4 linked regions of the Persicimonas caeni genome follow. The protein of the gene in region 4 interacts with the protein of the main gene of each other region in a pairwise test. Links are inferred from orthologs where the notes say so. Each region holds a gene or a part of one and is shown on either strand. Other genes may lie near its edges. The genes, in order: FIV42_RS09145, FIV42_RS18715, dnaN and dnaE.

Evidence for each region.
Region 1: the proteins of dnaE (region 4) and FIV42_RS09145 interact in binary tests that used the Escherichia coli proteins (3 or more experiments, as listed by UniProt). The link is inferred for Persicimonas caeni from one-to-one orthologs.
Region 2: the proteins of dnaE (region 4) and FIV42_RS18715 interact in binary tests that used the Escherichia coli proteins (3 or more experiments, as listed by UniProt). The link is inferred for Persicimonas caeni from one-to-one orthologs.
Region 3: the proteins of dnaE (region 4) and dnaN interact in binary tests that used the Escherichia coli proteins (3 or more experiments, as listed by UniProt). The link is inferred for Persicimonas caeni from one-to-one orthologs.

What each region holds. Positions count from the first base shown.
Region 1 is NZ_CP041186.1:2,472,742-2,479,645, reverse strand. What follows is about bases 4,113-6,904. They hold FIV42_RS09145 (pyridoxal phosphate-dependent aminotransferase), read right to left. Parts: upstream 6,189-6,904; coding sequence 5,037-6,188; downstream 4,113-5,036. Other genes in these bases: pheA (prephenate dehydratase), read right to left, coding at 6,236-6,904; FIV42_RS09150 (ATP-binding protein), read right to left, coding at 4,113-5,037. In the rest of the region: FIV42_RS09165 (hypothetical protein), read right to left, coding at 1-1,102; FIV42_RS09160 (IS3 family transposase), read right to left, coding at 1,274-2,269; FIV42_RS09155 (transposase), read right to left, coding at 2,266-2,796; more of FIV42_RS09150, read right to left, coding at 3,358-4,112. UniProt on the Escherichia coli protein: Shows aminotransferase activity with methionine and histidine as substrates, and to a lesser extent also with phenylalanine.
Region 2 is NZ_CP041186.1:5,062,118-5,068,957, forward strand. What follows is about bases 4,113-6,840. They hold FIV42_RS18715 (3'-5' exonuclease), read right to left. Parts: upstream 5,986-6,840; coding sequence 5,239-5,985; downstream 4,113-5,238. Other genes in these bases: FIV42_RS18710 (Na+/H+ antiporter NhaA), read right to left, coding at 4,113-5,193; FIV42_RS18720 (hypothetical protein), read left to right, coding at 6,158-6,604; FIV42_RS18725 (M28 family peptidase), read right to left, coding at 6,618-6,840. In the rest of the region: FIV42_RS18690 (hypothetical protein), read left to right, coding at 312-527; FIV42_RS18695 (hypothetical protein), read left to right, coding at 539-1,183; FIV42_RS18700 (ATP-dependent DNA helicase), read right to left, coding at 1,282-3,255; FIV42_RS18705 (hypothetical protein), read right to left, coding at 3,266-3,898; more of FIV42_RS18710, read right to left, coding at 3,895-4,112. UniProt on the Escherichia coli protein: DNA polymerase III is a complex, multichain enzyme responsible for most of the replicative synthesis in bacteria. The epsilon subunit contain the editing function and is a proofreading 3'-5' exonuclease.
Region 3 is NZ_CP041186.1:3,404,038-3,410,942, forward strand. What follows is about bases 1,743-4,535. They hold dnaN (DNA polymerase III subunit beta), read right to left. Parts: upstream 3,805-4,535; coding sequence 2,680-3,804; downstream 1,743-2,679. Other genes in these bases: recF (DNA replication/repair protein RecF), read right to left, coding at 1,743-2,498; FIV42_RS12640 (TetR/AcrR family transcriptional regulator), read right to left, coding at 4,469-4,535. In the rest of the region: 23S rRNA (uracil(1939)-C(5))-methyltransferase RlmD, read right to left, coding at 1-1,367; more of recF, read right to left, coding at 1,371-1,742; more of FIV42_RS12640, read right to left, coding at 4,536-5,071; FIV42_RS12645 (TetR/AcrR family transcriptional regulator), read left to right, coding at 5,225-5,869; divalent-cation tolerance protein CutA, read left to right, coding at 5,900-6,208; FIV42_RS12655 (PEP/pyruvate-binding domain-containing protein), read left to right, coding at 6,216-6,905. UniProt on the Escherichia coli protein: Confers DNA tethering and processivity to DNA polymerases and other proteins. Acts as a clamp, forming a ring around DNA (a reaction catalyzed by the clamp-loading complex) which diffuses in an ATP-independent manner freely and bidirectionally along dsDNA.
Region 4 is NZ_CP041186.1:2,347,885-2,356,095, reverse strand. The notes cover bases 1,449-5,547. They hold dnaE (DNA polymerase III subunit alpha), read right to left. Parts: upstream 5,207-5,547; coding sequence 1,649-5,206; downstream 1,449-1,648. Outside these bases: FIV42_RS08745 (hypothetical protein), read left to right, coding at 1-1,310; FIV42_RS08735 (type II CAAX endopeptidase family protein), read left to right, coding at 5,721-6,536; FIV42_RS08730 (hypothetical protein), read left to right, coding at 6,609-7,793; FIV42_RS08725 (TonB family protein), read left to right, coding at 7,821-8,211. UniProt on the Escherichia coli protein: DNA polymerase III is a complex, multichain enzyme responsible for most of the replicative synthesis in bacteria. This DNA polymerase also exhibits 3' to 5' exonuclease activity. The alpha chain is the DNA polymerase catalytic subunit.

The sequences.
Region 1 (6,904 bases), 120 kb from region 4 along the record:
ACAGCGGGAGCGAGCGCAGCAACTCGGCCAGCCGGGGCAGGGCGTCGAGCAGTGAGCCGAGCCCGTACAGCCGGTTGCGAAGCGCGATATGCTTGTCGCTCACGTTGTGCGCCTTACGGTTGACCGCATCGCACAGCGTCTGCAGCCACTGTCGCTGCTTGTCCCAATCGCGCTCGTCGAGCGACGAGACGTACTCGTAGAGCGAAGCGTACAGCGCCGCCGGCAGGACCATCTCGACAAAGCGCTTCCAATCGGTGTCTTCGACAAACGCGCTCTGCGACAGGTTCTTGGTCAGCCGGTCCGACTCGATGACCGCGCGATAGGCCACCAGGTCGGGCTTCATGCGGTGCTCGACGACCTCGACCCCGTTTTGCAGAATCGTGACGCGCGTCTCCTCGTCGTCGGGCAACATCCCGATCAATCCACGCTCGTGCTCCGTCTCGAAGTCGACGCGACCGACGACCGCTGCCGGCAACATCGGCCCGAAGCTGATGCGCTCGCCGTCCAGGTAGATATGCCGCGACGAATGGGCGCAGTACTGGCGAAGCGCAGCCTTCTCGGCGAGGTCACCGGCCAGATTGCGGAAAAAGTCGACCAGGTGCGAGGCGCGAAATTTCTCGCGCAGGTAGATGCGCACCTCGCCCTCGTGCTCGCCCGGCTCGTACGCCTCCTCGATAAACTCCTCGCCGTTCGGTCCGATCTCGAGGCGAAGGCGCTGCGCATCGCGCAAAATATCGAGCTGCACCACCGCCGGCTCCATCGCCTGCGCTGCGGTCAGCCCAATCGCCAGGTGCCGAAGCGCACGCGTCTTCGGGTCGACGCGGCTCGAAAATGGGGCGTCGTAGAGCCGCTCGAGGTCCTGGCGGTCGAGCGGCGCCTGGTTCAGGTGCATCTCCATCTCGTCGGCGTCGATGGTGACCCGAATCACCGACGTGCCCAGGAGGTGCGCCGCCTGCACGAACTGCAGCACGTAATGATGCGGGTCGCGAAGCTGGAACTTCTGCATCTTCTCGCGCGCCTTAGCGCGGTCGAGCCCAAACTCACCCCGCGCCGCCAGGCTGCCCTCGCTGCGCAAGTCGTCGAGATGTGATCGATCTGCCATACGTTTGCCCCAATTACCCAAGCCTTGCCCCCATGCTAAGGCATCCCTTCCCCTCGGGGAAGGTGTCCGGCGTGAAGTACAGCGCCGGACGGATGGGGGGCCACAAGAAGCTACGCGTAGCAACGGGCTAAGGCACGGTATGTGTCAAGATAGTTGTCGCGTCTGAATTATCTACGTCTCTTGTAAATTGAGCGGCGCAAGCCGCACCTCTTCGGGGCGCGTCCATCCTCGCGGCCTTCGACTCCAGCGTGCGGGATTCTTTTGGCGCGCCTGTTCATAGAGCTTTTGGCGTCTTTGTAGCAGCTCGACGTCTTCGCCCGCGTGGCGCTGCTCGGGGGTCACCCAGCCGATCCCGCTGTGATAGTGCTCGGTGTTGTACCAGCGGACAAACGCCTCGACCCACTCAGACCATTCATGCACGCCGTCGAGCGGCTTTTTGGGGTAGCCAGGCCGGTATTTGAGCGTGCGAAAGCTCGATTCGCAGTGAGGGTTGTCGTTGGAGACGCCCGGGCGGCTAAACGAAGCGGCCACCTCCAGGCGCTCCAGCGTCGCCAGAAGCGTCGAGCCCTTCATCGCAGCCCCGTTGTCGGCGTGGATGCAAAGTCCGCTCGCCTCGACCTGTTCGGCGAGGATCGTCTTTTCAATGAGGCGGCTCGACAGCTCCATCGATTCTTGGTCTTCGACGCTAAAGCCGACGATCTTGCGGCTGAACAAGTCCATGATCCAGTAAAGGTAGACAAACCGGCCGCGTACCTGGGTGGGCAAGTATGTGATATCCCACACCCAGACCTGGCCGGGGCTGGCGGCCACTAATTCGGGCTTCGGCCTGGGCTTCGGCGGCCGGCTTGGCTGGCGGTGGGTCATCATCTTCTCTTCGCGCAACACGCGGTAAAATGTCGACTCGCTGGCGACATACTCGCCCCGGTCGGCCAGGCTGCATACGATCTGCCGGGGGCTCACATCACAGAATTCACGACCTGTGGCGATGGCGACCACCTGTGCTCGCTCCTCGTCGGTGAGCGCGTGCGCACACCGACTGTGGGGTCCCTGGCGAGCGTCCTCGGCCTGCGGGTCTTTTCGCCACCGCTGTATGGTGCGCTCGCTGATGCCCAGGGTCCGACAGGCCTGGGCCTGACGCGCGCCGTGGGAGACCGCCTCTGCGATCATGTCGAGGATGACTTGTCGCTCTTGCCGATCATGGGAGCGTCCTCGTCCCCCCACAACCGGCGCGCCTTTTTTGAGAGCACCAACAAGGCGGCCGTCTCGGCCAGCGCGGCCTCCTTTCGGCGAAGCTCGCTTTCGAGTTCGCGCTTGTCCCGTTGGGCCTGGCGCAGCTTCTGGGTGGCCTCCTTCTTGGCCCTGGTGCGTCCATCAAGCCCCTCGTACATCTGCGCTCTCCAGCGTCGAAGGTCGCTTGTATGCACTCCTTCCTCGCGCAGGAAAGCGCCAAACTCCTTGCCCTCGAGCGCCTCGGCGGCCATCACAAGACGCAGCTTTTCGGCCGAAGAGCGTCTCTCGGGTGCCGACTCTGGCTTTGCCTCAGCACGCAAGGCACCATCGAGCGCCGCCTTTCTCCACCGCCAAAGCGTCGTCTTGCCCACGCCGCTCAGCTCGGCCAGGCTCTCCGGGCTGATCTTTTCGTCGAGCATCCGTCGAACAAGACGCTCTTTTAGCTCTTTAGGATATGGACTCATCTCGGATCTCCTTGTTGCCCCTTCGTTCCATGAAACTAACAATCGAAGAGGCGACAACTATCCTGACACCTGGGGGGCATCCCTTCCCCCGGGGGAAGGTGTCTGGCGCGCAGTTTAGCGCCGGACGGATGGGGGGCCACAAGAAGCTACGCGTAGCTTTGTGTGACGTTGCGATCTTGCAAGGCCTAGCAGTCTGAGGCCCCCCATCCGCCTCGCGCTGTACTTCGCGCTCGGCACCTTCCCCGAGGGGAAGGGATGCCTTAGCTCTTGGCGTAGGCCTAGCAGTCTGAGGCCCCCCATCCGCCTCGCGCTGTACTTCGCGCTCGGCACCTTCCCCGAGGGGAAGGGATGCCTTAGCTCTTGGCGTAGGCCTAGCAGTCTGAGGCCCCCCATCCGCCTCGCGCTGTACTTCGCGCTCGGCACCTTCCCCGAGGGGAAGGGATGCCTTAGCTCTTGGCGTAGGCCTAGCAGTCTGAGGCCCCCCATCCGCCTCGCGCTGTACTTCGCGCTCGGCACCTTCCCCGAGGGGAAGGGATGCCCTTGCGAGTTGGTAGGGCGTCGCTAATCGAGGCGGCGCTTGCGCCGCTCGACGGCGCGCGCGGCGAGCAGGCTGTCGAGCTCGGGGCGGAGCTCGTCGTCGAGCAGGAGGAGCTTGAGCAGGGTATAGGCGGCCCATTCGGGCTCTTTCTTCGATAGGCGCACCAATTTGTCGACGCGCTCGTCGCTCAGGTTGAGCACCAGGTGGTGCGCCTCGCACAGGCTCGCTTCGCCGCATGCGGGCACGTCGTCGATCGGCACCGGCTCGTGGCGATCTTCGAGCGCGAGTGCCATGCGATCGTTGCCGGCGACGCCGTCGTCGAACTCGAGCAAGCCCACCCAGTCGAGGGCGCCGCCCATCTCGCGCACTAACAGCGCGAGCTGCTCGCCAAGCTCACCGATGCCTGCCGCGGGCGCGCCGGCTGCTTGCGCCGCGAAGGCGAATTGGCGCGAGGCGACCGGCGGCCTGTGGCCCACCGTGCGATCGATCAGCCTTTGAATCGGTGAGTCGTCCGCGGCGCGGATGACCAGGTAGTCGTCGGCGAGGCGCGCAGTGAGCGCGGTAGCCTCCGGTTCGGCGAAGAGCTGGCCTTTGTTCGCGCGCCGCTCACACTCTCGCAAGCTGACCGCCTCGCCGTGCACCGTCGGGATGAGCGGGCGTTTCGACCAATCGCGGCGCAACGCGCCGTCGACCTCGAGCCAGCGCAGCAGGTGGCCGCAGAGCTCTTCGTGGAGGTCGCGTCCCGCTGGATGCTTCGCCTCGGCCTCGATGAGGTCGACGAGCTTTTCGGGGAGCCTTTCGGTGGCGATCTCTTCGAGGAGCTTCCACGCCTTGTGGAAGTTTTTGTCCTCCAAGATCTGGTCGCGGGTCAGCGTGTGCTCCAGGTAGCGCGAGTCGAGCTTGAAGGCGATATGCGGCCACGGGCTCTCGTCGCCCTCTTTGAGGGTGAGCCCACGATTGTAGTAGCCGAACGGGGCCTCGAAGCTGTCGACGAAGCCCATGACCAGGCGCGTTCCCTCTTCGCGGTGCTCCAGCTTACACGGCGAGTCGATGTCGAAGGGGGCGGCGAGCTCTTCGTCCTCGAAGTAGATGGGGATGGGGACGTGCTTGCACCAGTGCATGATGACGTCGCGGGCGCGGGCCACGAAGTCGTCGAACTCCTCGCGGCCGACCTCTTTGAAGAGCCGAATCTGGGTGCCCTCGATGGGATGGTCGAGCTTGTAGAGCTCATAGGTCTTGTCGGCCGAAAAGAGCACCCGCCAACTCTCGCCGGTGCGTCCGGTGTCGACGCAGACGGCCTCGGGCTCGATGGCGAAGACCGAGACGAACCCGATGCCGAATTTGCCGATCTTGGTGTAGTCGTCGTCTTTGGCCGAGCTGAACAGGCGGGTGAGCTTGGTCTCGATGATCTCGCGGTTCATCCCTTCGCCGAAGTCGTCGACGTGGATGGTCATCGTGCCTTTGAGGCTCCCAGCTTGTTGGCGCCCCCCATCCGCCTCGCGCTGTAAGGCGCGCGAGGCCCCTTCCCCCGGGGGAAGGGTTGCATCGGGCTTGCTGTGGGGGTCGAAGCCGAAGTGGACGTTGACTTCGCCGGAGCCGGCGTCGATGGCGTTTTGGATGAGCTCGCGGAAAAACGACAGCGGGTCGGCGAACTGGTTGACCAAGTCGTCGAGGATCGTCTGCTTTTGGAGTTTCTCGGTCATCAGCCCCCCAGACGACTCAACCGCTCCGCCGCAGCCTCCAACGTGTCCCAATCCTTCGCGTAGCAGAACCGGGTGAGCGACTCACCGGCCTCCGACTGGTAGAACGCACTTCCGGGCACGCTGGCCACGCCGGCCTCTTCGAGGATCTTCATCGCCCCCTCGCGCGCGGTGTCGCAGCCGAGCGGCGAGATGTCGGCGAGCACGTAGTAGGCGCCGGCGGGGACGTAGGGGGTGAGGCCGGCCTCGGTGAGCGCGGCGCAGAACATGTCGCGCTTCTTCTCGTAGTCGGCGGCCATCTCGGCGTAATACGACGGGTCGAGGCGCGCCATGCCGCGGGCCACGCCGTGCTGCAAGGGAGTCGCAGCGCATACGTAGAACAGATCGTTGACCAGGCCGATCGCCTCGCTGAGCTCGGGCGGGGCGACCGCATAACCGATGCGCCAGCCGGTGATCGAGAATGTCTTCGAGAAACCCGAGATCGTGACCGTGCGCTCGTACATCCCCGGCAGACTCGCCAAGCTGATATGCTCGCGCCCGTCGTACAGGATATATTCGTAGATCTCGTCGGTGATCGCGATGAGATCGTGCTTCTGGCAGAACCAGGCGATCGTGTTCATCTCTTCGCGGGTAAACACCTTGCCCGACGGGTTCGTCGGCGTGTTCACCACGATGCCGCGGGTCTTGGGCGTGAGCGCGGCCTCGAGCTTTTCGGCCGAGAACTCCCAATTGGGCGGCTCGAGGGTCACGAAGTTGGGCTTCACCCCGCCCACGCGCATCGTGTTGAGGTGGTAGCCGTAGTACGGCTCGAAGACCATCAGTTCGTCGCCGGGGTTGAACAGCCCCTGGATGGTGCTCGCGAAGGCGCCGGTCGAGCCGACGGTGACCACGATATCGCTGTCGGGGTCGACGTCGAGCTTATTGTGGGTGTGCAGCTTGTCTGCGAGCGCCTCGCGCAACTCGTCGATGCCTTCGTATTTGCTGTAGACGCTCTTGTCGGCGAGCACCGCCTTCGAGGCCTCGTCGAGCACCTCCGGAGGTGTGGGCAAATCGCAGATGCCCTGGCCGAGGTTGATCCCGCCGGCGAGGTTGCACTCACGGGTCATGCGACGAATGTCGGATTGCTGCAGGAACTCGACTCTTTGGCTACGCACTTCGGACCTCGGGTTGGTTGGGGTTGGTGGCCTGTTTTTTAGCGTAATCAGGCGCTTTGGACAATATGGCGCCCGTAACTCCCCAGCACGCGCAACATCGGCGCGATCTCTTCCAGGTGCCGCAGCGCATTCTGCGCACGCTCTTCTTCGACGCTGCCGACGAAGTCCAGATAGAACAAGTACCGGAACCGACGCCCGCGAAGCGGTCGGCTCTCGAGTTTGGTCAGGTCGATGTCGCGCAGCGCGAAGACCGACAGGGCCTTGAAGAGCACGCTCGGCTGATCCTTGAGGGAGAAGACGATCGACGTCTTCGCGTTCGTCCCTTCGGCGGGCGTCTGGGGCTCGCGCGCCAAGATTAGAAAACGCGTGTAGTTCTCCGGATCATCCTCGATGCCTGCAGCGAGGATTTCGAGATCGTAGGCGTCGGCGGCGCGCCGGCTGGCAATGGCGGCGGTGCGGGCTAGCTTCTCTCGGCGCACGCGCTTGGCGCTGCCGGCGGTGTCGTAGGTCGCGTGCGTCTCGACGCCAAGGTCCCGCAGGTAGTGTTCGCACTGTGACAGCGCCTGCGGGTGACTCAGCACCTCGTCGATCTCGTCGATGGACTGGCCGGGCAGCGCCATTAAATTGTGGTGCACCCGAAAGATATGCTCGCCGACGATATGAAAATCGTGGCGCAGCATCAGGTCGTAATTTCGGTGGATGCTGCCGGCCAGGGA
Region 2 (6,840 bases), 2.7 Mb from region 4 along the record:
TGTAGCGAGTTGAGACGTGGCAGCTTTGTGGCGCCCCCCATCCGCCTCGCGCTGTACTGCGCGCTCGGCACCTTCCCCCGGGGGGAAGGGTTGCCTTAGCTATTCTGGACTACGTTGCTCTTCGCAAGGGCATCCCTTCCCCCCGGGGGAAGGTGCCCGTAGCGAAGCGAAGGGCGGATGGGGGCGCCGCCAAGCCGCCACGTTCAATTCTGAAGTTGAAACCTACACGATTTCTCCCCATCTTATAACAGGGGCGCAAACGGTGCGCTTCCCGGGACATTCACCATCCCATCGGGGCCAGGCGATCGGCGATGGAACATATCGAAGCCTTATTGCAAAGCGCGAGTTATTTCGGAGTGATCAAGAAGTTGATGGCGATGTCGCCCACCGACATCGCCGTGCTCTTCCTCGTCTCCAAGCCCGCCTTCATCCTGACGGCGGGCGTGGCGGTGTTGACCTCCCGGAAAAAAGACGGCCCGCCGCAGTTGTCCGAAGAGGGCGGAGCGGCTGGACTTTTGCCGGATTGAGGTAATCTGAAGTGTCTGAATTGGAAAATAGCGGTAAGAGCAAACTCGGCTACCTCATCGTCGCCGTGTCGGTCATCGTCGGCATCGCCGCCGTCGGCGCGGTGGGCTATCTCTCCGGCGCCGGCTGGTTCGGCTATCGCCAGATCATGTACGGCAACGCGCAGGTCTACCTGCTCAATATGGGCGACGAACCGCTCGAGGTGACCGTCGAGGAGCGCGAGAGCGTCGAAGTGCCCCCGGAGGACGCCCGCGCGGTCGACGTGGTCGGCGGGGAGTCGCAACTGGTGGTGCGCAACGCAGCCGGCGAGGTCGTCGAGCGCCACACGGTCTTCGTCGACAACTCCCACGCCCTGCTCAAGCTCACCAAGGACGGCTGCCTGGTCGCCTCGGATGTCGGCGCCTTCTACGGGCGCGGCGGCGAGGGCCTCGAGTTCGTCGAGATGATCGAAGAAGAGCAGCAGCTCTACGTCCCCGGCACCACCAACGTCATCTGGCCGCGCCAGACCTTCCCGCGCAAATTCGCCCGCGAGGGCGGCGACGCCATCTGGCTCGAACTCGTCGGCTGCTCGCTGCTCGAGCAGGAGGAGTTCTTGCGCGCGTATTTGGATGTGCGGTTGGGGAATCGGCTCAAAAAGGCCAAGGGAGCGAAAGAGTGAAAGAGTGAAAAAGTAAAAGAGTAAAAAAGTGAGTTCACTCCTTAGCTTCTTCACTCCTTAGCTTTTTCGCTCATCCACTTTCGCTCATCCACTTTCGCTCATTCGCTTTTGGCTCTTTCGCTCGCCTTACTCATCCACCACCCCTTCACCTGTGGGGCCGTCCACGCGATCGGCGCGGGCGGAAGCGAATTCAAAAAGTAGCTGCCGTAGCTCTTGTTGGCGATGCGTGAGTCCAGAATCGCCACGATGCCGGTGTCGGTGCGCGAGCGAATCAGGCGGCCGAAGCCCTGCTTGAGCGTCAGCGCGGCCGAGGGCATCGACAGGTCGCGGAAGGAGTTGCCGCCGCGGGCCTCGATGTCGTCGAGGCGAGCGCGGGTGAGCGGGTCGGAGGGGTTGGCGAAGGGGAGCTTGTCGATGATGACCAGGCTCAACGCCTCGCCCTCGACGTCGACGCCCTCCCAGAACGAGCTCGTGGCGAAGAGCACCGAGTGGGTGTCCTTGCGAAACTTGTCCAACAGCTCGGATTTGGGCGCGTCGCCCTGCTTGAGGATGGGGTAGTCGAGCTTGTACTCGAGCAGCTCGTGCACCGCGTTCATGTTCGAGTAGCTCGTAAAGAGCACGAACGCGCGGCCCTCGGTCACGTTGGTCAGGTACTCGACGATCAGCGCGACGTTGTCGGCGAAGTCGTCGGAGTTCGGCGCCGGGAGCTTTTTGGGGATATACAGCGCGCACTGCTCGCCGTAGTCGAAGACCGGCTCCAAGATGAGCTCGTCGACCTCGTACTCCTTTTTGTCGGGGACGGTCATCCCCATGCGCTTTTTGAAGAAGTCGAAGTGGCCGCCGGTGGTCAGCGTCGCCGAGGTGAACACGAGGGTGTCGTGGGTGTTCAAAAGCTTGTGGCGCAGCAAAAACGCGAGGTTGATGGGCGAGGCCTGCAAGAAGACGCCGCTGTCTCGTTTTTCGACGAGGTAGGCGTAGCGGCTCTTCTCCATGGCCAAGATCATCTGGACGTCGAGCTTGATCTCGAGGCAGCGTTCGGCCAGGCGTTTGCCGCCTTCGCCCAGGTCCGAGAGCGCCGACACGGCGTTGTGCAGATCGCTCAGCGCGTCGCGCAGCTCGAGGTGGGCCTCCGAGATCTTTTCGGACTGCGAGCCGTCGAGGACTTCTTCGAGGGCGTAGCGCCCGTCGTAGAGCCCGAAGCTCACGTGGGTGAAGAAGTCGGTGTAGACCGTCGATAACTCGCGTAGCGCCTCGTCGACGTCGACGTCGTCGATGTCCTCGCCGTCGAGGGTGCGGCGGATGTCGCCGATCAGGTCTTTGAAGCGCCAGTTCGAGACCTGCATGCCGAAATACGAGGTGGCCACGTTCTCGAGATGGTGGGCCTCGTCGAAGACGACCGCGTCGTACTCGGGCAAGATCTCGCCGAAGCCGACGTCGCGCAGGGCGAGGTCGGCGAAGAAGAGGTGGTGATTGACGACAATGATGTCGGCGTGCTGGGCGCGCTCACGCGCCTCGAAGATGAAGCACTCTTCGTAGAACGGGCATTTCTGGCCCAGGCAGCCCTCCGAGCCGACCGACAGGTCGCTCCAGGCGGCGTAGTCGTCGGGAAGTCCCTCGATCTCGGCGCGGTCGCCGGTGGTCGTCTTGTTGGCCCACTGCATGATCTTGGGCCAGTGCTTGGCGTCCTCGCGGTTTCGAAACCGCGGGCGGTCGCGCATCTCCTTGAAGCGCTGCAGGCACAGGTAATTTCGCCGCCCCTTGAGCTGGACCATCTTGAAGGGACGGTGCCAGTGCTTTTGCAAAAAGGGCAGGTCCTTGTTGAAGAGCTGGCCCTGCAGGGCCTTGGTGCCGGTGGAGACGACGACGCGCTTGCCCGACAACAGCGACGGGACCAGATAAGCGAGCGTCTTGCCGGTGCCCGTGGCGGCCTCGACGATCAGCGGGCGGCGCTTGTCGAGGGCGCGCTGGATGGCGCTGGCCATCTCGACCTGCTGCTCGCGGTACTCGTAGTTGGCGTGGACCTCGCTGAGGAGTCCGCCCTTGCCCAGAATGTCGTCGATAGATTGTGTCACGCTGAACTATCTATTTGTTCAGTAGTTTCCAGATCTCGTCCCAGTCATTTGGCGTGACATGAGCCCAAATGTCAACGTCCTCGCCGCTGATTTCTTGGGCTTCCTCGGGTGTCGAGCCGTGGCCAGGGGAGCAGACCCAGATCGATTCGGCCTTGCGGCCCGACGGAGGACGCACCCCAATGCAGGGCGACTCGCCGCGGCGGCGAAGCTCGAGGCTATGCTCGCCGCGGTCGACGAGCACGCGGCGAAGCTTTTTGCCGTCTTCGCGCAGGATGAAGCGCTTGCCGTCGTGGACGAGCTCGCCCTGGGTCTTGGCGTCACGTACCTGCTGGGTACGGGCGCGCTTGAGGCGGCCGAGGAGGCTGCGCTTGGTGATCTCGGACATCGGCAAAAAGAGGGCGGACGCCATGATGGCGGCGCCCAGGAGAATCAGCCCGAGCTCGCCGCCGAAGATCATGATCGCCAGGCCGATGCCCAAGATGAGCACGCGGATCTGCTTGGCGTTTTGGCGGCCTTTTTTGGTGGCGCGGTGGGAGGGAAAGAAGCTGATGAGGGCTTCGATGGGCTTGAGAAGTACGCCCCAGGCGGGGGCGTACTTCTCTCGCCGAATCAGCGTGGCGGGGATGGTGAGCTCGTCGCTCAATGCCCGTGCCCCGTTGCTTGACCCGGTTCCGGGTGGATCTTTTCGACCTTCATGATGATGGCCATGATCCAGGCGATCGGGCCGGCCGCGAAGCTAAGCAGCGCGCCCAGCTTGAGCATGTCGCCGGTGCCCGGCGGAAGCTCCCAACCCTGCGCGGGCGCCAGACCGAGGGCGACGGTGGTCACGAACAACGCCACCGTAAAGCCGATGCCGGCCACGCAGCCGAGCACGAGGGTCTGGGGGAGCGTCATCGGCTTGGGCAGGCTGAGGCCGAATTTGCTGCCGACCCACGAGAAGCCGAAGATGCCGAAGGTCTTGCCCAAAAGCAGGGCGCCGAAGATGGCCCAGGTGGCGCCGCCGCCGAAGGACTCGCCGCTGAGGAACACGCCGGCGTTGGCCAGACCGAAGGCGAGCAGGCCGACGTCGACGATGGGCGCGAAGAAGTGCTCGAAGTGGTTCATCGTGTCGTCGTGATGCGCGCTCTCCTCCTCGGCGGACTCGAACAGACCAGCGTCGCGCTCGCCGTGCGGCATGAACGGCACGATGGGCACTAGCGCCAGCGCAGCGTGCACGCCGGTGTTGTGCAGACCGATCCACGACAGCACGCCGCCGATGATGGCGTAGGGCCAGAAGTTTTTGACGCCCATGCGGCGCATGCCCTCACAGATCGCCATCGCCAGCACCACCAGGCCGAGCCACTCGATGTGGACCTCGGGGGTGTAATAGACGGCGATGATCATCATGCCGATCATGTCGTCGAGCACGGCGAGCACCAAAAGGAAGGTGACCGCCGGGTGGGCGCGTCCGAAGATCAGGCCGGCGAAGAGCCAGCAATAGGCGATATCAGTCGCCGTGGGCACCGCCCAGGCGGCCTTGGCCAAGTCGGGGGAGAGGCCCAGCGCGGCGTGCAGCGCGAAGAACGCTGCGATCGGGCCGAGCACGCCGCCGGCAGTGGCGATGGCCGGCATGGCTGCTTTCTTGAGGCTCGACAGCGCACCACCGGGCAGGAAACTCTCGGAGACCTCTTTTCCGGCGATGCCGAAGAAGAGGACCATGAAGATGTCGTTGACCACAAAGTGGAAGCTGACCGGGTGCTTGGATGGATCGTACTCGGTCTTCATCCACTCCATGGCTCCTTCGACGCCGCTGGCGAAGAGCACCGACAGGGGCGCGTCCATCACCGCCTTGTAGGTGTCGGGGTCGAGGTTGGCCCAAATGAGCGCGACGACCGTGCCGAAGAGCAAGAAGGCCGAAAAATCGCGCAGGAGTTTGAAACTGCTCTTGAGAATATCCATCTGTATCATCGATTCAATCCAGACGTCGTCGGGAGATTGTGCTGTTTAATCGCGGTCGCGGGCCTCTGGCACGCTCGTGTAGAGCGCGCGCAGCGGGTCGGCCTCGTCGCCGTAGATATAACCGGGGCCCAGCCCGATAGGCTGCTCCCCGAGTGCATCGGCGAGGGACTCGCCGGAGTCGTTCTTTCGCCAGCTCATCTCCTGAGCCTGGGCATTCTCCCACTGAGCCTGCAGGACCAGCAGGTCTTGCAGATTCTCCGGGAGCCTGTCGGCAAAGGCGTAGAGCACGTGGCCGGCGACCTCCGCATCGTGGGTGGCCCGGTGGGCCTCTTCGAGCGGAATGCCCAGCTTGTCGGCGATGGTTCCGAGGTTCTTGCGGCGCAAGTTCTTGTAGAACTGGCGCGCAAAGATCAACGGGTCGAAGGAGGGGGCTTCGTCAGGCCAAGCCAGGCCGCAGCGTTCGAGTTCGGCGGCCACAAAACCCTTATCGAAGCTCAAGTTGTAGGCGACGATGCCCACCCCTTGGAGTCGCTGGTGGATTTCGTCGGCTACCTCGGCGAAGGTCGGCTTGCCCTCGAGGTCTTCGGGCTTGATGCCCGTCAGTTCGACGACCTCTTCGGGGACTTCGCACTCGGGGTCGATGAGCTGGCCGTAACTCTCGACCACCTCACCTTGTTCGAAACGAATGATACCCACCTCGATGACGCGGTCGTTTTCGCTGTCGAGACCGGTGGTCTCGACGTCGATAACCGCGAGGGGCAGGTCCTTCCATTTTTGGGGCCACTGGGACACGCTTTCGGCCTCGATTTTTACTGCAGTTTTTGGCTGAAAAAGCCGTTCCGGGGCGGATTGTGCCATTAAGGGACTGTAGGCACAAGGGTGGGTCCGCAACACGGTTGCACCGCACCCACACCGCACATAAGATTCGACCATCGACGAGACTCTGCAACCCCACATTCACGTCATGATCCGAACTTTTTTCACGCTCGCCGCTCTCGCCCTCGTGCTCCCGGCTTGTCAGGCCGATCAGAGCGGCACCAACGCCGTCAGCGGCACGGTGCTCGACCAGCGCTTCGACGGCATGTCGGGCGTCGCCGAGTTTATCGGCGGGGACTATATCGTGACGCTGTCGGACGATCCGAATTTCACGTGCACGTCGAGCCCGCTGGGCGACTATCTGACCGTCGAGATGTTCAATATCGACGGATCGGGTGGCTTCGACGCGTCGGGCAACGTCACGTTCAACGAGATCGCCGGTGGCGTGGTCGAGCAGGAGGCCGCGCAGTCGGGCTCGTTCGACGTGACCGTGATGAGCGACGTCGACGGCGGCGAGGTGTTGCAGGGGAGCATCGACGCGATCGGGCCGACCAGCTCGGTCGGCGGGTCGTTCGAGGTGCCCGTCTGCGATTGAGGAGAGTTTTCCGTCAGTCGGAGGTTTCGGCGCGCGCCAGCCGGCGCAGCAAACCTTCGACGAACTGATTGGCGCCGGCCAATCCTTCCCAGTTGATCTTGTCGAGGGTGTCGCCCGGCACGTGGTAGTCGGCGTGGCGCCCGGACGTGATGTTCACCCCCCGAAAACCGAGTTCGACGAACGAGACGTGATCGCTGAATCGCTCGGTGAGCGCTTCGGCGCGGATCGTCAGCCCG
Region 3 (6,905 bases), 1.1 Mb from region 4 along the record:
CGCGGCGCGTCGATCTGCTTGAGTTGCTCGCGCGCCTCAGGCAACAAACCCGCGCGCGGCGGATCTACCACCACGATATCAACGGCTCCCGCGGCCTTCTTGAAATCGTCCTGGCTCAACACGTCACCGACGTCGCCGGCAAAGAAGGTCACGTTGTCGATGCCGTTTTGCCCGGCGTTTTGCCGCGCGTTGTCGACCGCGTCCGGCTGCAGCTCGATGCCCACCACATGCTTGGCGTACGGGGCCATGCACAGCCCGATGGTTCCGGTGCCACAGTACAGATCGAGCACTCGCGCCTTGCCGCGCTCAGCATCTCGCAGTCCCGTCTTCTCGAGGACCTGTGCATAGAGCACCTCGGCCTGCAGCGTGTTCGGCTGGAAGAAGGCGCGCGGGTGAATCTCGAATGACAGCACCTGGTCATCCGGCAAATGCATCTGCTCGACGAGCACGGGGCTTCCGTACAGGTGATGCTCGATGAAGCGCGTCGGCTCGCCGCGCACGGCGCGGTGCTGCGTCCAGTACAGCGAGCTGACCGACTCTCCCATCTGCTCGCACGCAAAGACGACGAAGCCGCAAAACATCTGGGCGATATCTGCAGCGGCCATCTCTTTTCCGTCGCATAACGCCGTCTCGTCGTGGGTCGTCGTCAGCTCGATCATACGCTCGCCGGTTCGCTTTCCCTCGCGAATGGTCAGCGTGCGCAAAAAGCCCTCGTCCTTGTTGCCCTGATACGGCGCGAGGCCGCGTTCGATGGCCCACTGTCGAACCTTGGGCAGAAACTCGGAGACGAATTCCGACTGCAGATAGCACTCGTCGAGGTTCAAGACCTCGTAGCGATAGCCCTTCGGATACAGCCCCAGCGCGAACTCGCGGTCGGCGGTGTCCCCGAAGCTAAACTCCATCTTGTTTCGGTAGTACCACGGCTCGTCTTGGCCGATGATGGGCATGACGTGGCCGGGGTCGACACCGCGCCCCTGCATCAACCCCTTGATGATGCGCTCTTTGTTGGCCAATTGGTGGCGGTACGACATCAACTGCAAGGTGCAACCGCCGCACCCCTCCCCGCGAACCTCACGTCGGCCGAAATGCTTGCAGCGCGGCTCGATGCGCATCGGCGACGGCTCCAGAATCTCGTCGATCCGCGCGGTGATCGTGCGCTTTTTACGCCGTTCGACCGACACACGCACCCGGTCGCCGGGCACGGCCTTGCGCACCTGCATGGTGTAGTCCTTCGACTCCTCTTGAGGGCCGACGACACACGGAAACGCAGCCGTGCCGAGCCCTTTGAGCGACAGACCGTCGATCTCGAGTTCGAAGGTCTCGCCGTGGCGCGGGCTATGGGGCAAATGGGGGCGTTGCTGAGTCATCATTTAATCCGTGATCGCCTCGATTTCTCCACTACTTACGCGATACGTCTGCACATCCTCGTCCAACAAGATGTAGTCGCGGTGAGTGGTCGTAATGAACACCTGTCCTTCCATGCGGCTTCGCAAGAAGTCAAAGAGAAAGCGGTTGCGCTCGCGGTCGAGCTCGCTGGAGACGTCGTCCAGCAGCAAAATCGGCGCGAAGTGATAGCGCTCCTCGAGGTGGGTGATCTCGGCAATCTTCATGGCGAGCACGAAGGCTCGGTGCTGGCCCTGGCTGGCGTAGGTCTTGACGTCGCGGCCGTTGAGGGTCGTCTTCAAATCGTCGCGGTGCGGGCCGATGAGCGTGTAGCCGCGCATGCGCTCGTCTCGCCGGGTGCGCTCGAGTCCCTCCTGCAACACCCGTTCGATGGCCAGGCGACTGTCGAGGTCGGCTTCGGTCAGGTCATCCCGGTCCGACCACTTCATGTGGTAGTGGATATCCGCTTCGAACGCTTCGTCGAAAATCGCTCGAAAGGTGCGCTGCATGATGGGTCGAAAGTGGCTCAAGAACTTGAGCCTACGCTCGATGATCCGAGCACCGTACTGGATGAGCTGCTCGTCGTAGACATTCAGCAGCGACTGGTCGGGCGAGTGGTCCTTGAGTAGCGCATTTCGCTGCCCGAGCACGTCCTCGTAGTGCTGCGTTTCGGTCGCAAACGCCGGCAGCGCGTTGAAGATCGCCCGGTCGATGAACCGGCGCCGCTCCGAGGGCGACCCCTTCAGAATAGCGATGTCTTCGGGGCCGAACATCACCACGTTGACCGTGCCGAAAAAGTCCGACAGCTGGCGCACCGGATTGTCGTTCAAAAAGATCTTTTTGCCCCGGCCGCTCACCTCCAGGCGCACGATACGCTCGGAGCCGCCGCGGTCGACCCTCGCCTCGAGCGTGGCGCCATCTTCGCCAAAACGGATGAGGTCGGCGTTGGTCTGCGGCCGAAAGCTCTTCACCGCGCTCAACAGATACACCGCTTCGAGGAGGTTCGTTTTCCCCTGGCCGTTTTCGCCGGCTAGGATGTTGAACCGCGGGTGAGGCTCGAGCTCGACATGCTCGAGGTTGCGGAAGTCTTGGAGTCTGAGGGCTTCTAACAGCATTTGGTGGGGATTTAGGGGGCTGGGGGTTTGGGGGTTTAGGCCGCGGATGCGCTGATGCGCCATCCAGAAGAGGTCTTCAGATACGCGTAAGCGGCCACGATCATTCCGATCGGACCGCTTCGCTATCTCTTTTATCCAAGACCCCTAAACCCCCAGACCCCAAACCCCTGCAGTTCAAAGGTCACAGACGCATCGGCATGACAACGAACAACACGTCGTCGTTATTCGGGTCGCGCACCAGCGTGGGCGACAGCGTGTCGATGATCTCGATGGAGACTTGCTCACTGTCGAGCACGTTGAGCACGTCGATCAGGTAGCGGTAGTTGTAGCCCGCTTTGACCGGCTGGCCGGCGTAGTCGGCCGGGATGGTCTTTCGGCCCTCACCGCTGTCGGGGTCGCTGGCGTACAGCTCGAGGCCACCCTCGCCCAGAGCCAAACGCACGTTGTGCGTCTTGGGGCTGGCGAAGAGGCTCACGAATTTGAGCGACTGGGTGAACATGTCCTTGCTGACGAACGCCTTCTGGTCGCTCTCTTTGGGCAGCACCTGGGTGAAGTCGGGGAAGGTGCCCTCGATGAGGCGCACCGACATCGACATCGGCCCCGATTTGAAGACCACGCTGTTCTCGACCAGGCCGAAGCTCAGCTCGGCGCCCTTGGGGTCGATGATACGCTTGAGCTCGGAGAGACCTTTGCGCGGAATGATGATGCCGTCGCGAAGCGCCTGCGGGGTGTTGTCGCCGGGGGTGAATTCCTCGGGGCTGGTCTCGATCTTCGACAGGCGGTGACCGTCGGTCGACACCATCAACAACGTGTCCTCGGTGGTGACGCGGAAGAAAGCGCCCGTCAGGTTGGCGCGAGCGTCGTCGGTCGACACGCTGAACAACGTCTTGTCGATCATGTCCAGCAGCACGTCGGTGCCAATGGGGTACAGGTCGACTTCGCTGGTGTCCAAGATCTGAGGGAAGTCGTCGGGGTGCGTGCCGACGATGCGGCAGGCGACGTTGCCCGACTGCAGGTTCGCCCAGTAATTCTCCTCGGTCTCGAGCTCGAGACTGTCATCCTCGAGGTTCTTGACGATGTCGAACAGGCTCTTGGCCTGAAGCGTCACACTGCCTTCCTCGAGCACTTCACACTCGCAGGACGTCGAGATGGAGGTATCCAGGTCGGTGGCGTGGAGCGTCAGTCGGTCGCCTTTGGCTTCGAGCAACGCGTTCGACAGGATGGCGAGCGTGCTGCGTTGGCTGACGACGCCCTGTAGCTTGTAAAGCTCCTCGGTCAGCGCCTGAGGGGAAATACGAATTTTCATGCGAACCACTCCACTTGTTCTGCAGTCTCTTGAACTTCTGCAGTCTGTTGACCCCGTTAATCCAACATAGCTTGGCTTCGAGTGCAAGCGAAGATGAAACGTGACAAATCCACGACGCGCTACGGCGTTGTTTTTATAACTCAGGTTCCCTTCGTTTCTTTATTACAGTCGTATTAGTAGGGGCTGTGGAAATGTGGAAAACCCCCGTAAGTGACTGAGATCCCTCGGTCGAAACGATCACAGATCGGTGTGTGCTACAATGTGGGACAAATGTGATCAAACCCCGCGCTCTTTTTCCCCAGTCGTGATCACAGAGTTTTCCCCCACAGGATCACAGGGTTTTGCACAGGGTTTTCCACAGGCTACGAAGGGTTAGAATGGGCAAGGAAGAGGTAAATACGGGGAGAAATGGGGTGAAATGGGCGATCGGGGGAGAGGTTTTGTTGGGTTTTGGAATCCCTTGCTTGTTGGTAGGGCCCCTCCGTCGGCTCAGCTACGCTTCGCCGACACCTCCCCTTGCGCTGGAAAACACGCGGGGAGGGGGAGTGCAGGAAAGGAAAGTGTTTCAACATGCGATCCTCCTCCCCTGGCCGCAGTACAGGCCTTGGGGAGGTGCCTCGCGTAGTCCGCGAGGCGGAGGGGACTCCCCGGAAAGCAAGGGCGCTCAGTCCTTGTCACGCCCCGACACAAACGCCCGCGCCAACTGAATGGCATACGACGTATCCATCGGAATACCGCCGGTCGTCTGCTTGACCAGGGCCAGAATCAGGTAGGTGCCGAAGAAGAGCCACGCGGCCGTCTTGGTGTCGACGAAGTTGGGGACGAAGCCGCGGTCCTTCCAGTGGTCGATGGCCGAGGCGATCGCTTTGAGCGCGCGCTCTTGATAGGGAAGGTAGGTCTCGCGGATATCCTCTTGGTCGAGCTCGGAGAGGACCAAAAAGATCATCTTGGCGAAATCCTCGTGCTTCTCGAGCAGGTGCACATAGTACTTGAAGCACTCGGTGATCGCCTTGACCGGATTGTCGCGGTGGCTGTCGAGGGCTTCTTCCAGGCCGTTGACCAGTCGGTCGGAGGTCAGCTGGACCGCCTCGGTGAACAGGGCGCGCTTGCTACCGAAATAGCGGTAGATGAGCGCCTCGGTGACCCCGGCTTCCTCGCTGATGCTCTTGGTGGTCGCTCCGTGATAGGTCGAGCGGGCGAAGACACGGATGGCGCTTCGCAAGATCTGCTTCTTACGTTCTTTGGCCGGCAGTCGTTTGGTCGACACGGTCTGGCTCCTGGCAGGTGCACGTCGGAAACTACGTGAGTATTCACTCACATAGGTCGCGATCGCCGTCAAGGGTCTTGTGGCGTTGCAATCACCCCACTCCGCGCGTACCCTGCACCCAAAATTGCGCTTCCCTTTATTGCAGTAGCAATCATGAGCACGAGTGACTCAGACGGAAAACTCAGCAAGCGTGAACAGCGCCGTGAGGACCGCCGCGACGAGATCAAACAGGCGGCTATCAAGGTGTTCTCCGAGCATGGCTATCACGCAGCCAAAGTCTCCCAGATTGTCAAAGAAGTCGGGGTGGCTCAGGGGACCTTCTACCTCTATTTCGAGGGGAAAGAGCAGATCTTCGGCGAGATTCTCGAGGACTTCTTGGAGCTGGTCGTCAGCACGATCGCCGCCTGGGAGCCCTCGGATCTGGACACGCGCGAGGCGCTGGGGAGCGACCTGAAGCGCGTCGGACTGTTGTTGACCGACGTGCTCATGGAAAACCGCGAGATGACGGGTATCTTTTTTCGCGAGTCCCAGGCGGTCAATCAGGAACTCCAGACGCTCATTCGCGAGTTCTACGAGACGTTGCTCGCGATGCTGACCAGCTTCAACCGGATCCTGCACGAGCGCGGGCTCATCGCAAAGATGAACTTCCGGGTGCTCAGCAGCATGACCATTGGGATGGTCGAGCGGGTCATCAAAGAATACGTGGTCCACGGCCAGCTCGAGGACGTACCGGCCGAAGAGGTCGTCGACAATCTTGTCGTCTACTATCTGTCGGGGACGACCCGAGATATCGAGTGAGCAATACCTTCCAAAACAGCAGGACCCACCATGCTACGTGTCGTGTTGTGCAACTGCAGTCCTAATGAATCGAAAGAGCTGGCGCGAACGCTCATCGAGGAGCGGCTGGCAGCCTGCGTCAATATCCTGCCGTCGATCACCAGCTGCTACGTCTGGCAGAACGAGCTGTGTGAAGAAGAGGAGCACACGCTGCTCATCAAGACGACTGACAAGCGATATCACGCCATGAAGGAGCGCCTCGAAGAGCTGCACTCCTATGACGTGCCCGAGATCATCGCGCTGAACACCGACGATGTACTCGACTCTTACGCTCGCTGGGCACATGAACAAACGAGCTGAGCATTCTGTGGTCGAAACAACTCCAGCGGCCGATATCGACTACCATTACACGGTGCGCGTCGGGGCGAGCGACTGGCCCCAGGCACGCGTGGGCGGCAAGGCCGACGGGCTGCACAGGCTCGTGCGCCACGGGTTTACGGTGCCGCGCGCCTTCTGCATTCTGACCGACGCCTTCGAGCGGGTGGTCGCCCGCTGCGTCAAACACGCGAGCAGCTTGGACGAGTTGCGCGCGCAGATCTTGGAGGCGCCGCTTCCTGACGGGCTATTCGACGAAATCTCGGCACGCATGGACGCCATCGGCGCCCCACTGTGGGCGGTGCGCTCCTCGGCGCTCGAAGAAGACACTTTGGCGCACAGCTTCGCCGGTCAACAGGCCACGGTGCTCGAGGTCGAGACGCCCGAAGAGGTCGTTCAGGCCGTACGCCATGTGTGGGCCAGCCTCTACGACGTCCAAGGCCTGTTGTACCGAAACCAGCTCAAGGTCGACCTGGAGCCCCGCCCCATGGCGGTCGTCGTCCAGCGCATGGTTTCGCCGAGTGCCGCCGGGGTGATGTTCACCCAAAATCCGGTGACTGCCGATCCGACTCGGCTGGTCATCAACGCCGCCAGCGGGCTGGGCACCACCGTGGTTGGCGGTGGGGCGGCAGACACTTACTACCTCGAGAAAAAGACCGGCTACGTCGAGCGTCATGAAGTC
Region 4 (8,211 bases):
CCGGTGACTACGAGCTGCGCGCCTGGGTTGGTGGGTTGGGCGAAGACCCCACCCTTGTCGAGACTCAGACCTTCTCGCTCGCCGGCGACGAACGTATCGAGATGACCCTCGGCGAGGGGCTGGTGGCCGTGCGGGGCCGCGTCGAGCCGGTCCCGGACCAAGAGGTGCCGCCGATGGTGTGGTTTACCCGCCGCGGTGGGTCCCCGTTGTGGCACACGGCGAGCGTCGTCGACGGCCGCTTCGAGACGGTGCTGCCACCCGGCGACTACGCGGTCGCCATCGACCAATACGAAGGCGATCGAGCCTCCTATCTGCCGCGCACCACGCTGCGTGAACTCGAGGTGGGCAACACGCCGATCGACGACCTGCTCGTCGATCTCGGCGATATCGACGTGCGAACGAAGGTGCACGGCACGATCACCGTCGACGGCGCCCCGATGCCCGACAACACCCTCGGCGACGACATGCGTGGCTACGTGGCCTTCGAATGTTTGAGCGGTGAGCGCGGAACCTGCTGGCGCGTGGCGACGGCGCAGCGGTTGGGGTCGGTCTTGTCGTCGGCTGGGGAAGCCGAATACGAGGTCGAGATCCGCCCGGGCATCTACCGTGTGGTCCTCTATGGAGGCCTGCCGACGTCGCTGGAGGCGCCCCATAGTGATGCGCTGCCTCCGGGAGGGTATGTCCTCGACCCATACCTGGAGGTGGGCGACGAGGAGATGACTCGCGACTTCGACATGAAGGTGGTGCGTGTGTCCGGCGAGCTGACCGCCGATGGCGGGGCGATACCGGCGGCTGAAGCGTTTTCGCCTTATGTGGGCGAGACATATTCAGACGAGACGTCCGTCTTCCACGGCCCGCTGCGGGTTCACTATCCGCGCGCGCACCACGATAGAGAGTCCGCCGCATTCGAGTTCGCCGCGACTGGACCGACCGGCTTCGCCTTCGACGCGTTCCCCGGTCAATATCGCTTCGACCTCTCCCTGGGCGGACTTACCAACCATCGACGCTACCGCCATGCGCCCGGCCTGACTCGATGGGTCGAAGTCGCCGAAGACGGCGACCTGTCGTGGGACCTGCCGCTGCATCACGCCGAGGTGCAACTGACCTTGCGCGGCGAGCCGTGGCCCGGCGAGGGGCCCCAGTATATCGTGGCGCGCACCGCGCTCGGCCGCTACCGAACGTCGGTGCAGGCCGACGGAACGGCCACGGTCTGGTGGTTGGGCGAAGATCCGACGTTGATGTACGTCAACCACGCGTATCTGGAAGATCGGCTGATGGTGTTGCGCGAGGGGTGTGACGTGGCGAGGTAGGTTGTTTTTTGATGTTTGCCTTGCAGGTTTGTCGCGCCCCCCAGCTCCGGTCGCGCTACGCGCTCCCTGCGCAGGGGGCTATCAAATCGCGGTTACGCTCTGCGAGCTTGCCGTGCGGCGGCCTTGCGCGTTCGGTATCGCGTGCTCGTTGGAGGGAGTTGCCTGGGAGCTTCAGGTGGCGTGCGCCTCACGCAAACCAAAGACCCTCGCCACCTGGAGCCCTTGGGCGGAATCCAAATTTTGATAGCCCCCTGCGTAGCGAAGCGGAGCTGGGGGGGGAGGACGTCGCGCACCCAAACGCACCGAAATGACGAGGGCAAGATGCCCTCGCTCCGATATTACCGAAACCGCGTCGACCTCTTCCGAAACAGACGATCGAGCGACATCATCAGCTCGTCGGACGGATCGACGGCGTATTGGGCGGGCAGGGCGAGTTCGATTTTGCCGCGGCCGTCGTCGTTCTCCATGCTGAAGACGAGGCTGGTGGGGATTTCGCCGTGGTACGAGCTGAACAGCTTTTCGAGCTGGCGCATCGTGGTCTGGGCGACCTCGTCGGCGTCGATGTCGACGCACAGGCGTTTGACGCGCTCGCGGCGAGCGTCGATGAGGCGCTGGATTTCGTTGGCGCGCACTTTCCAGCTGCGGGCGTCGCCTTCGCCTTCTTCCTGGACCTGGCCGCGGATCAGAATGGGCTCGTTCGATTTGAGCGGCTCTTCGTAGTCGGCAAACGTGCGGCTGAACACCAGCACCTCGACCTGGCCGGTCTTGTCTTCGAGTTGGACGAAGGCCATGCGGCCGTTGCCGCTCTTGAGGGGGCGCTCGCGGTACTCGGTGATGACGCCGGCGATGACCACGTCGTCTCGGTGCTGGACCTCTTTGCCGCCGGTGATCACCTCGGTGGCGGTGATGCCGTACAGCCCCAGCTCGCCGTCGAAGCGGTCGAGCGGGTGGCCGGTGACGTAGAAGCCGAGCAGGTCTTTTTCGTTCTGCAGCAGGTCGCGGTCCGACCAGGCTTCGACCTCGGGGTAGTTCTCCTCGAGGACCTCTTCTTTGGCGTCTTCGGACATCATGCCAAAGAGACTCGACTGGCCGACCTCGGCGTCGTGCTGGGCCTGTTGGCCGCGGCTGACGGCCATCTCGATGGCGGCGAACATGCGGGCGCGGTCGGTGCAGATGTCGCCGATGAAGCGCGCCGGCTCTTCGCGCGGGCTGATCGAGTCGAAGGCTCCGCAGCGCACCAGCGCCTCGATGGTGCGCTTGTTGATGGCGCCGTGGTCGACGCGGCCGCAGAAGTCGTACAGGCTCTCGAAGGGGCCGCCCTCGTCGCGGGTTTCGATGATCGACTCGACCACGCCGCCGCCCACGCCTTTGATGGCGGCGAGTCCGAAGCGGATCTTGCCGTCGGAGACCGAGAAGTCGAGCCGCGACTCGTTGACGTCGGGCGGCAGGACCTCGATGTCCATCTCTTTGGCTTCGTTGATGAAGCGGACGATCTTGTCGGTGTTGTCACGGTCGTTGGTCATGAGCGAGGCCATGAACTCGACCGGGAAGTGCGCCTTGAGGTAGGCGGTCTGGTAGGTGATCAGCGCGTAGGCCGCCGAGTGCGACTTGTTGAAGCCGTAGCCCGAGAAGTAGGCCATCAGGTCGAAGATCTCCTCGGCTTTGTTGGCGTCGACGTCCTGCTCGACGGCGCCCTCGATGAAGACCTTCTTTTGCTGCTCCATCACCTTGATCTTCTTCTTACCCATCGCGCGGCGCAGGATATCGGCGCCGCCGAGCGAGAAGCCGGCCATGACCTGGGCGGTCTTCATGACCTGCTCCTGATAGACCATGACCCCGTAGGTGGGCTTGAGGACGTCCTCGAGCCAGGGGTGGGGGTACTCGACCTTTTTGCGCCCGTGCTTGCGGTCGATGAAGTCGTCGACCATGCCCGAGCCCAGCGGGCCGGGGCGGTACAGGGCGACCGAAGCGACGATATCCTCGAAGGTCGACGGCTTGAGCTTTTTGAGCAGCTCCTGGAAGCCCGAGGACTCGAGCTGGAAGACGCCGGTGGTGTCGCCGGCGCAGATCATGTCGTAGACGCTGCGGTCGTCGAGCGGGATGGCGTCGATGTCGAACGGCTCGTCCCGTTGGGCGTTGATGAGCTTGAGCGCGACGTCGATGACCGTGAGCGTCTTGAGGCCGAGGAAGTCGAACTTGACCAGGCCGGCCTCCTCGACCTCCTCTTTGGCGAACTGGGTGACCTTTTCGCCGTTGGCGCCGCGGGTGACGGGGACGTACTCCCACAGCGGGTCCTCGGCGATGACGACGCCGGCGGCGTGGATACCCGCCTGGCGGTTGAGGTTCTCCAGCGACAGCGCGATGTCGAACAAGGCGTCGACGCGCGGGTCCTCTTTGCGCATCTTGGGGAGTTCGGGCTCCTGGTCGAGCGCGCCCTGCAGGCTGATGCCCAGCTCGTCGGGCACCAGCTTGGCGATCTTGTCGGCCTCGCCATAAGAAAAGTTGAGCGCGCGGGCCACGTCGCGGATGCACGCCTTGGCCTTGAGCTGGCCGTAGGTGATGATCATCCCCACGTTGTCGTGGCCGTACTTGTCGTGGACGTACTGGATGACCTCGCCGCGCCGGTTCATGCAAAAGTCGATGTCGAAGTCAGGCATCGACACACGTTCCGGGTTCAAAAAGCGCTCGAAGAGCAGGTCGTAGGGCATCGGGTCGATGTCGGTGATCAGCAGCGAGTACGCCACCAGACTACCCGCACCCGAGCCGCGGCCGGGACCGACGGGGATGCCTTGCTCTTTGGACCAGCGGATGAAGTCCCAAACGATGAGGAAATAGCCCGGGAAGTCCATCTGGCGGATGATGCCGATCTCTTCTTTGAGCCGGTCCTCGTAGACCTGACGGTCGTACTCCTTGCCGAGGGCGTCGAACTCCTCGAAGCGCGCCTCCAGGCCCTTCCAGGAGACGTGCTCGAAGTACTCGTGGATGCCCTCTTTGTAGTCCTCGATCCCGTTTTCGTCGAAGAACTCCTGGGGGATGTCGTACTGGGGCAGGTAAATCTCGCCCAGCGGGATCTCCAGGTCGCACATCTCGGCGATCTTGACGGTGTTCTCGATCGCCTCGGGCACGTGGGCGAAGGCCTCCTTCATCTCCTCGGGGCCGCGCACGTACAGCTGGTCGACCCCGTGCTCCATCATGCGCTCGAGCTCGACGGTCTTTTGGAGCTGGATGGCCATGAGCACGCCGTGGGCGCGGGCGTCCTCCTGGTGGATATAGTGGCAGTCGTTGGTGGCCACCAGCGGGATGCCCAGCTCCTGGCCGAGCTCGATGAGCGCGTCGTTGCACTTCTTCTGCTCGGGGAAGGCGTTGTCCATGATCTCGAGGTAGAAGTGGTCTTCCCCAAAGATCTCGGCGTAGGCCTTGGCCGTCTCGCGCGCCGCGTCCATGTCGCCGCGCAAAATCGCCCGGTTGATCTCGCCGCCCAGGTCGCCCGACAAGACGATGAGGCCCTCTTTGCGCTCGGCCAGAAGGTCGCGGTCGATGCGCGGGATGCCCGTGCGCTCGTGGTAGCCCTCCAGCCAGCCCATCGAGTTGAGGTACATCAGGTTTTTGTAGCCGGTCTTGTTCTTGGCCAACACGGTGAGGTGATAGCTCATCGGGTCGGTCGACTCGCGAAAGTCCTCCTTGGTGAGGTTCATCTCGCAGCCGATGATCGGCTTGACGCCTGCTTTTTGCGCCGCCTTCTGGAAGTTGACCGCCCCGTACATGTTGTCGTGGTCGGTCATCGCGACGGTGTCCATGCCCAACTCTTTGACCCGATTCATCAGGTCGGGCAGCTTGATGGCACCGTCGAGGAGGCTGAACTGGGTGTGGACGTGCAGGTGTACGAAGTCGGTCATGGTTGTCGTCGGGAGTCGGGGGGCTGGTTACGACGGGGGGATGGTAGCTGAGACGGTGGGGATTTGTCCATGTCGGCGGTCCTCCTCCTCGGTCCTCCTCCACTTCGCTTCGCTGCGCGGAGGAGGAGTCCCCTCCTCGGTCCTCCCCTACGCTACGCTTTGCTTCGCGCAGGGGAGGAAGATGTTGCCTTGGCGTACGCTGTACAGAGATCGATAGAGCAATATCGCACTCTGTACAGAGATCGATTGAACGACATCTTCCTCTCCGCCCGTAGCGAAGCGAAGGGAAGGAGAGGACCGAGGAGAGGCCCCCCTCTCCACCCGAAGCGAAGCGAAGGGAAGGAGAGGGATCGAGGGAGAGGCCCAAACGCCCTCTCCACCCGTAGCGAAGCGAAGGGAAGGAGAGGGATCGAGGGAGAGGCCCCTTCCCTCAACCACAAACGGTTCACTCTTGAAATCAAACCCCAACGCGCTTAAATCCGACGAGGTACCCAACCCCCAGACGAGGCCCCCTGTGTCCTCCTTCCGCAACAGCATCCGAAACAGCAACGCCGGCGCCTACCTGCTCTATTTTCTGAGCTTCGTGTTCTTCGTGTTCGTCAGCGCGGTCGTGCTCCAGGTGGTGGGCTTCCACCTGACCACGATCATCAGCGAGGTCGTCGCCATTTTGGGGGCGGCGTTTATCTGGCGTTGGGTGACGAAGGACGCCGCCGCCGGGTGGCCGAGCCTGCGGCCGAAGGCGTCGGTGGGGGCGTATGTGGCCCTGGCGCTGGCCGCGATCGGGCTGGGGTTTTTGGCCAACACCATCGCCGCGCTCCTGGTTGAGTTGAGCCCGTGGATGGCCGAGTCGGCCGAGGCCTACAGCGAGCGCATCGCCGAGTTGTTGCTCGAGGCGAGCGGGGTGGAGCGCGTGCTCGGGATCATCGGGGTGTGCGTGGCGGCGCCGATCTGCGAGGAGGCGTTGTTTCGCGGGACCATCCTGCAGGAGGAGCGCAAGGTCGAAGGGGTCGGGGTGGCCGTGGTGGTCAACGGGATCTTGTTCTCGGCGTTCCACGTCAACCCGGTGTCGGCCATCGGCCTGGCCATTTTGGGGGCGTTCTTTGCCCATATCACCATCCGTAGCGGGAGCCTCATCCCCGCGATTGTCGCCCACGCGGTGGTCAACACGACCAACGCGGTGGTCCTGCCCGAGATCATGCCCGAGGCCGCCGACCCGAACGCGCCCATCGAGATCCCCCAACTCCTGATGCTCATGGCGGGGCTCGCCGCTCTTTCTTCGTTCTTCTGGTGGCTGTCGGTGCATCTAATGAGAAAGCGCACTGGAGATTGACCGACGGGTTATGCATGATGTGGCCGTTGGATTCGCGCACTTTTACCACGAATGTCGACAATGAGACGGCCAATGAATGCGGTGGTTTCTCGGAGTCTTCTGCTGGCAGCCCTGCTCGCGCTGGGCGCCTGCGGCCCCGACTTCGACCCTTACTGGAAAGTCAACAAGTTTCGAGTGCTGGCCATCAAGGCAGATCCGGTGACCCTCGACGAAGGCGAGTCGACCACGCTCAGCGCGCTGAGCCACGACCCGGCCGGCGAACAGGTCAGTTATCGCTGGGAGTGGTGCCCGTTTCGCGTGTCGGTCCAAGATCGCTACGAGTGCCCGGTCACCGTCGAGCAGATCAACGAGATCTTGGCCGAGCAGGCGCCCGAGGATGAGCCGGTGCCGCCGCCGCTGCCCGACGACTTCTTCGATCTGGGCACCGACCCCAGCGTCGAGTTCGAGTACCCGGCCAGCCGCGAGGTGATCGCGGGCTTCTGCCAGGCGATCGTGCAGGCGGCCGCCGACGCTGGCGCGCAGTCGGGGCTGGGCGGCGTCATCCCGACGCTCGACTGCTCGAGGGGCTTCGAGGTGTCGGTGCGCATGGTCGCGACCACGCCCGACGACGAGATCGTCGCCCGCAAGCGCGTGGTGCTGGCGACCACCGACGAGACGCCGGTGAACGAAAACCCCGACGTGACCGGCATCGGCATTCGTCTCGAGAAGCCCGAGGACGCCGACAAGGTGCGCGACGAGCTCGACTGGGTGGCCGAGACCAACCCCGATTTGCTCGAAGACTGGCACGAATTGCCCGCCGACGCGCCCACCCCCATCGTCGCCAATATCCCGTTCGAAGTGCTCTCCGACGTCGACCCCTTCAGCATCGAGACCTGGCGGCCGCCGGCGCCCGAAGGCTCCGAGCAGGAGTTGTTGCCGCCCGAATCGGAGGGCCTCGAGTTTCGCTGGTTCGCCTCGGCGGGCGACCTGGGCGACTCGCGCGGGCTCTTCATCGACGAGCAGAACACCCTCGAGAAGGCGGGCACGACGACCTTCAGCGTCCCCTTCAAGGCCAGCAAGAGCGACTACGACAACGACGGGGTGAGCAACGCGTCGGACAACTGCGCGCCGCTCTACAACCCGGACCAGGTCGACTCGAACGACGACGGCATCGGCGACGGCTGCGACGTGTACGTCTGGTCGGTGATTCGCGACGGGCGGCTGGGGCTCGACTTTGTGGAGCGTCGGCTGCGCGTGGTGGCGTGGGAGCTCGAATAGATGGATAAGCTTAGAAGGATGCAAGGGATGAAGCATTGGTTGCTGATAGTGGCGCTTGTTGGGGTGGGGATGCCCGCGACGGGGTTTGCCCAGCAGGCCCAGGAGGAGACCGGGGAGGAGACCGGCGAGCAGGACGATGAGTCCGCACAGCAGGGCCCGCAGCAGGGGCGTGTGCGCCTGACGAAGGCGCCCGAACTCGTCGAGCAGGCCCAGGCCGAGTACACCGACGAGGCGGTCGAGAACCGCATCGAGGGCCAGGTGAAGCTTCGGCTGACGATCTCGGCGACCGGCAAGGTCACCAAGGTCGAGGTGCTCGAGGGGCTGGGCTACGGACTCGACCAGGCCGCGGTGGAGGCGGCCAAGCAGTTCGTGTTCACCCCCGCCGAGATCAACAACCAGCCGGCGCCGGTGACCCTCG